Regions from separate parts of the Nesterenkonia sp. YGD6 genome, predicted to be linked through region 1. Evidence: predicted binding sites of a transcription regulator. Region 1 holds the regulator's gene; each other region holds the start of a gene.
The links. The regulator HspR, encoded in region 1, represses chaperone genes until heat shock. The targets are predictions, from matches to a motif close to AAGTTGAGTCNNNNNGACTCAACTT.
Positions count from the first base shown of each region.

Region 2: the regulator HspR is predicted to act here: its motif matches at 1,239-1,263, upstream of LTI14_RS01620 (Hsp20/alpha crystallin family protein).
Region 3: the regulator HspR is predicted to act here: its motif matches at 1,498-1,522, upstream of clpB (ATP-dependent chaperone ClpB).

Region 1 is NZ_JAJOYY010000001.1:717,428-719,689, reverse strand. It holds gene LTI14_RS03255 (nucleotide exchange factor GrpE) at 1-77, shown strand, start outside; gene LTI14_RS03250 (DnaJ C-terminal domain-containing protein) at 109-1,104, shown strand; gene LTI14_RS03245 (heat shock protein transcriptional repressor HspR) at 1,149-1,583, shown strand; gene LTI14_RS03240 (penicillin-binding transpeptidase domain-containing protein) at 1,655-2,262, shown strand, end outside.
Region 2 is NZ_JAJOYY010000001.1:343,723-345,984, reverse strand. It holds gene purU (formyltetrahydrofolate deformylase) at 1-598, shown strand, start outside; gene LTI14_RS01620 (Hsp20/alpha crystallin family protein) at 698-1,144, opposite strand; gene LTI14_RS01615 (siderophore-interacting protein) at 1,371-2,240, shown strand.
Region 3 is NZ_JAJOYY010000011.1:13,043-15,304, forward strand. It holds gene clpB (ATP-dependent chaperone ClpB) at 1-1,446, opposite strand, end outside; gene LTI14_RS12940 (ATP-binding protein) at 1,670-2,262, opposite strand, start outside.

The sequences.
Region 1 (2,262 bases):
GCGCCGGCTATCGCCACGGGAACCGCCTGCTCCGGGCGGCCCAGGTGATGGTCTCTTCCGGGCCCGAGCAGAGCTGAATCTCTAAGCAGCAGAAAGGAGGGAGGCGCCATGGCCTCACAGGACTGGATCGATAAAGATTTCTACGCAATCCTCGGCGTCTCCCGCGATGCCTCCGAGGAGGACGTCAAGAAGGCGTACCGAAAGCTCGCCCGGAAGCATCATCCCGACAAGAACCCCGGTGATGATGCTGCCGAGCAGAAGTTCAAGGACGTCGCTGAGGCTCACTCCGTGCTGGCTGACAAAGAGCAGCGCGAACAGTACGACGCCGTCCGCGCCATGGGCTCGGGCGCCCGGTTCTCGGGCGGCCCGGGCCCCGGTGGGGGAGGCGGCTTCGAAGATCTCTTCGGCAACCTCTTCAACGGAGGCGCCGGCGGTGCGCGCGGCGGCTCCGGCCGCGGCGGCGCCAGCGGCCCCGACCTCTCGGACCTCTTCGGGGGACCCGGCGGGTTCGGCGGCTCCGGCCGCTTCGGCGGAGGCGGAGCCCCTGCGAAGGGCGCCGACCGCACCGCGCGGACCACCATCTCCTTCGGTGGGGCCATCCGTGGCACCACCGTGGGTCTGCGCGAGCCGGATGGCGGCGTCATCGACGTCCGGATCCCCGCGGGGATCCGGACCGGCCAGAAGGTGCGCGTGAAGGGCAAGGGTCAGCGCGGCTCCGGCGGCGCCGGTGACCTCCTGGTCGAGGTCGCCGTCTCCGGCCACAGGTTCTTCGAGCGCGAGGGCGACGACATCCGCATCCACCTGCCCGTGGCCTTCGACGAGGCGGCGCTGGGCACCGCGGTGCAGGTTCCGACGGTCCACGGCGAGAAGGTCAACATCAAGATTCCTGCCGGAGTGACCTCCGGGCGCGTGCTCCGGCTCAAGGGCCATGGCGTGCGCCGGAAGGAGAAGGGCCGCGAGGTCGCCGGCGACATGCTGGTCACGGTTCAGGTGGAGGTTCCCAAGGACCTCTCCGCCGAGGCGGTCGAGGCCGTGAGGGCCTATGCGGAAGCCACCAAGGGGCTCGATCCCCGGAAAGGCCTCGAGGCGAAGGCGGTGCTGTGATGGTGGACCCCCGGATGCGTGACCCCCGGATTCTGGACTCGCGGATGCTCGAGCCCGAACACCGGCACGCGCCGATGTTCGTCATCTCCGTGGCCGCCGAGCTCGCCGACATGCACCCGCAGACGCTGCGCCAGTATGACCGGATCGGTCTGGTCACCCCGCGGCGCCAGGGCGGGCGACATCGCAGATACTCTCCCTACAACATCGAGCAGCTCCGCCAGATCCAGCAGTTCTCCCAGGATGGGGTCTCGCTGGAGGGCATCCGCAGGATCCTCGATCTGCAGAACCGGGTGGAGGCGCTCGAAGAGACGGTGGACGCGCTGCGCCACGAGCTGCGCGAATCGCAGCGGCACTCCACCAAGCCGCGATTCTTCGCCGTGGGTCCGCACGGCGACGTCGTCACCGTCGCCCGTGGACGCCGCGCCAGGGCCAACACCCAGGCGCTGGTCCTCTGGGAGCCCGGCCCTCGTCGTCGCTGACCTGGAGACCCTTTGTGCGCACCCCGCGAGTCCTGCCCGAGACGCGCCCACGGTGCCGCAATAATCAGGTCATGTCTGTCTCCTCTCGCTCCCGGCTGATCATTCCGAGCGCGGTGGGGGTCGCGGCTGTGATGGTGCTCACCAGCTGCAGCGTCGACCCGTCCGAGACCGTGGAAGAGGCCGCCGATGCGCTGGCCTCCGCGATCTCCAGCGGTGACTTCTCCGCGCTGAGCTTTGAATCCGGAGACCCCGAGACCATGACGGCGGCCGTGGAGAATCTCCACGCGCCCTTTGAGGAGCTCACCCCTGAGGTGAGCACCGGCGAGGTCGTGCTCGATGAGCCGCCGGAGGATTCACCCCGCCCGGTCACCGCCACAGTCCCGCTTCTGCACAGCTGGGAACTGGAGGAGCTCGGCATCGAGGGCGAGGCCTGGACCTATGAGACCACCGCCGAACTGGTCTACGACCAGGAGACCGAGGTCTGGGCAGTGGAAGCCACGCCAGAGATCATCATGCCCGACTATGCCGGCACCGAGTCGATCAGCCTGGCCACCACTCCCGCCGACCGTGGCCGGATCATGGACGACGACGGACGGGCCATGGTCTACAACCGCGACGTCGTCCGGCTGGGCATCGACAAGGCCCAGCTCGCCCAGGACGGCGAGCCCGCCGATCAAGA
Region 2 (2,262 bases), 370 kb from region 1:
AGATCAGCCCAAGCGGGTGGCGATCTTCGCGTCCAAGACCGACCACTGCCTGCTGGATCTGCTCTGGCGGCACCGCCGCGGTGAGATCCCGATGGACATCGTCATGGTCATCTCCAACCACGCCGACCTCGCCGAAGATGTGCGGCCCTTCGGGATCCCGTATTTCCACGTGCCGGTGATCAACGGGGACAAGGCTGCGGCCGAGGCCCGGCACCTGGAGCTGCTGAAGGGCAACGTCGACATGATCGTGCTCGCCCGGTACATGCAGATCATCTCCGAGGACTTCCTCGAACATGTCGGGGCTCCGGTGATCAACATCCACCACAGCTTCCTGCCCGCCTTCATCGGCGCCGGCCCGTACCAGAAGGCCGCTGACCGCGGAGTGAAGCTCATCGGCGCCACCGCCCATTACGTGACCAAGGACCTCGACGAGGGTCCGATCATCGAGCAGGACGTCATCCGGGTCTCGCACAGCGACGACGTGGCCCAGCTCACCCGCTTCGGCGCCGACGTCGAACGCGCCGTGCTCTCCCGCGCGGTGAAGTGGCACTGCGAAGACCGGGTCATCCGCAACGGCAGCACCACGATCGTCTTCTAGCTCTTCTCCTCCGTCGAGGGGCGGATTCTCCGGGTGCCTGACGGGCCGGGAAGCCCAGACTGGCCGGAGGATCCGCCTCTCAGCGAGAAGAGGGAGGGATCAGGATTCGAGGTTCTTCTCGCGCTCGGTGGAGGTGACCTGGATCTTGCGCGGCTCCTCGGTGGCGTAGACCCCGGTCACGCGGACCGTGAGCACGCCTGATTCGTAGGTCGCGGAGATCGCGTCACTGGAGACCTCGCCCGGCAGGGTGATGGTGCGGGAGAAGGACCCGTAGCGCACCTCGCGCAGACCCTCGGCCTCGGTCTCGCTGCGACGCTCCCCGGACACGGTCAGCGTGCGTCCGGTCAGTTCGACCGCGACGTCCTTGTCCGGGTCGATGCCGGGGAGGTCGGCGCGCAGGACCAGGTCCTCACCCTCGCGATGGGCATCCACGGCGGGCACGAAGCCGGCCTGGCGCTGGGCCGCATCCATCGAGGGAGTCCGCATGCTGCGGAAGACATCGTCGATCAGGGCGAAGGGGTCCAGACGGGTCAGAGAGTTGTTCATAACGGCAATCAGCTCCTTATGCTCATCGCTCTATAGGACTGGGTCAGTGCCTTGCGGCGTCGGTTCCTGTGGAACCCACACCCAGTATATTCCCAAGTTGAGCATGATGCACTCAACTTTTTCGACGGATTGGACAACGATTCGAGCACGGGCTTCTGTCGCAATACAGGCCCCCGCAGCTGAGGCTCACCTCCGCCGGGCCACCCGGTTCGATTAGAGTGCCGGGGTGTCCAAGTCAAAGAAAACGCGCATCCAGCACGTCCTGGCCGTCGAGGCCAAGAAGCAGCTCAGTCCGCACATGATCCGGCTGGTCCTGGGCGGACCCGGGTTCGAGGCGATCGAGTTCAAGTCCGTGGGGGAGTCGCCTGCCACGGACCAGTACATCAAGCTGCTCTTCCTTCCGCAGAGCGCCGCGGAGGCCGCGCAGCTGCCCGAGGGTCTGGACCTCAGCCGCCCCTACGACATGGACGCGCTGCGCGAACAGCTGCGCACCGAACAGATGCCGGCGACCCGGACCTACACCATCCGCCACGTCGACCATGAGAACTCGCAGATCTGGGTGGATTTCGTGGTCCACGGCGAGGAGGGCCGCGCCGGAGTCTGGGCGAAGAACGCGCAGATCGGGGAGCAGATCAGCTTCTTCGGGCCCGGGAGCGGCTACGCTCCGCGCGGGGAGGCTGAATGGCACCTGCTGGCCGGTGACGAGGCCGCGCTGCCCGCGATCGCCTCGGCGCTTGAATCGATGGCTGAGGACGCGCGCGGGGTCGCCGTCGTCGAGGTCCGTGACGCGGCCGAGCGCCAGCCGCTGGATGTCCCCGCAGGGATGGACCTGGTCTGGCTGCACCGCGAGGCCGACTTCAGCCCGGAGACCACGATGCTCGCGGAGTACCTGGAGGAGCTGGCCATCCCGGAAGGTGATGTGCAGGTCTTCGTGCACGGCGAACGGGCCCAGATGAAGCGGATCCGCCGCATGCTGGTGGATCAGAAGGGGCTGGAGCGCAAGGCGATGTCACTTTCCGCATACTGGGCGAACGGCCGGATCGAGGACCAGTTCCAGGCCGAGAAGCGCACCCCGGTGGGGCGGATCGAGGACTGAGCGGGGTCCGCAGAGCGGAGCA
Region 3 (2,262 bases), on a different contig from region 1:
CAGCTCGTCCAGGGTCACGCGCAGTTCACCGGCGCGGTTGAGCTCGCCCTTCTCGGCCTCCCAGCGCGCGGTGAGCTCGGCGAGCTCCTCCTTGCGGTCGGCCAGGTCCTCGCGCAGGGTGATCAGTCGCTCGGCGGAGCCGGCGTCGGTCTCGTTCTGCAGCGCGAGCTCCTCCATGGTGAGCCGGTCCACCACTCGACGCAGCTCGTCGATCTCCACCGGGGCGGAGTCGATCTCCATGCGCAGCCGGGAGGCGGCCTCATCGATGAGGTCGATGGCCTTGTCCGGCAGCTGACGGCCGCTGATGTAGCGGTCGGAGAGGGTGACGGCGGCGACCAGGGCGTTGTCGGCGATGCCCACCTTGTGGTGCGCCTCGTAGCGCTCCTTGATCCCGCGCAGGATCGCGATCGCGTCGGGCACCGAGGGCTCTCCCACGTAGACCTGCTGGAAGCGGCGCTCCAGGGCGGCGTCGGCCTCGATGTTCTCGCGGTACTCATCCAGCGTGGTCGCACCGATCAGGCGCAGCTCCCCACGGGCGAGCATCGGCTTGAGCATGTTGGAAGCGTCCATGGAGCCCTGCGAGGCGCCGGCTCCGACCACGGTATGGATCTCGTCGATGAAGGTGACGATCCGGCCTTCCGCGGCCTTGATCTCCTCGAGCACGGCCTTCAGCCGCTCCTCGAACTCCCCGCGGTACTTCGCACCGGCGATCATCGCGCCCAGGTCCAGCGAGATCAGCGTCTTCTCGCGCAGCGACTCCGGCACGTCACCGGCGACCATGCGCTGGGCCAGGCCTTCGACGACGGCGGTCTTGCCGACCCCGGGCTCACCGATCAGGACCGGGTTGTTCTTGGTCCGGCGCGAGAGCACCTGGACCACCCGGCGGATCTCCGAGTCACGCCCGATCACGGGGTCCAGCTTGCCCGAGCGCGCGATCTCGGTCATGTCCGTGCCGTACTTCTCCAAGGCCTGGAAAGTGTTCTCCGGGTCAGGGGTGGTGACCTTGCGGTCTCCACGCAGCCCTGGCAGCTCGGCCTTGAGCGCCTGCAGGGTCGCGCCGGCATCCGCGAGGGCCCGGCCCACCGCGCCGCCGTCGGTGGCCGCGCCGATCAGCAGGTGTTCCGTGGAGACGAAGTCATCGCCGAAGTCCTCGGCCTGCGCCTGGGCAGCCTTGATGACGTTGAGCCCGGCGGGCGAGAACTGCGGAGCGGCGACGGAGTCCCCGCGAGTGGCGGGCAACGCCTTGATGATGGCGGAGGCGCGGGTGCTCACGGCGTCGGGATCGACTCCGGCGGCCTTGAGCAGCGCGACGGCCATGGATTCGCGCTGATCCACCAGTGCCTTGAGGATGTGGGCCGGCTCCACCTGCGGGTTGCTCGCGGTGTTCGCGTTCATTGCGGCCGCGGAGACGACCTCCTGCGATTTGGTCGTGAGTTTGACGTCCATGTCTGCCCCTCCCAGTGCGTGGTGACGCCGGTTGCACGACGGCGCCGAATAAACTTGAGTCAATAGTACTCAACTTTGAGTTGGGCGGAAGTATTCCATCGCCGGCAGGCGGTCCCGCGATCACTTACCACCGAAACAAAAAGACTAGGGTCAGCGAGTTTAGCTATCGGCTTTGACGCCGTCAGCCCACAGTTCAGAAGCACCGGCCAAGTCTCCCCAGCCACTACACACGGCCTAGGGCGTCGATATCTTCCAAGAAGTCCTGCTGCACTTCGGCGCTGACGGTGGTGCGGGTTTCAGAGATTGCGTCGAGGTAGTCCTGTGTAGAGGGTCCCTTCCGCAGCGCCTCCCGGGCCGAAGCCGTCCCGACTGAAGCCAGCCGGCCGTCGTCGTACACTGCTTTTTCCAGTGCCTGCTGGGAGGCACTGCGTGCCGCGTATTCGATATCCGCAGGGGAGAATCCTTCGGTGCGTGCCACGAGCAGTTCCACGTTCACGGCGTCCACTACGGGTGACGGGATAAAGCGCTGCCACATGGCTTCGCGGGCCTGCCGGTCCGGCAGTCCGATGGGGATGACGTAGTCGAAACGGCCGTGGCGAAGGAAGGCGGTGTCCAGCGCGCGAATGAAGTTGGTAGCGCAGACCAGTAGGCGCCCGGGCTGTTCGCGGAAGGCCGGGATGATCTTGAGGAGCTCGTTGGTGACTCCCTGCAGCGGCGAGGGCGGTTCGCCGGAGCGCTGGGAGGCGATTTCTTCCACCTCGTCGATGAACACCACGGCGTGCTCCAGGTCGGCGATCTCGAGGAACGTTTCGCGCA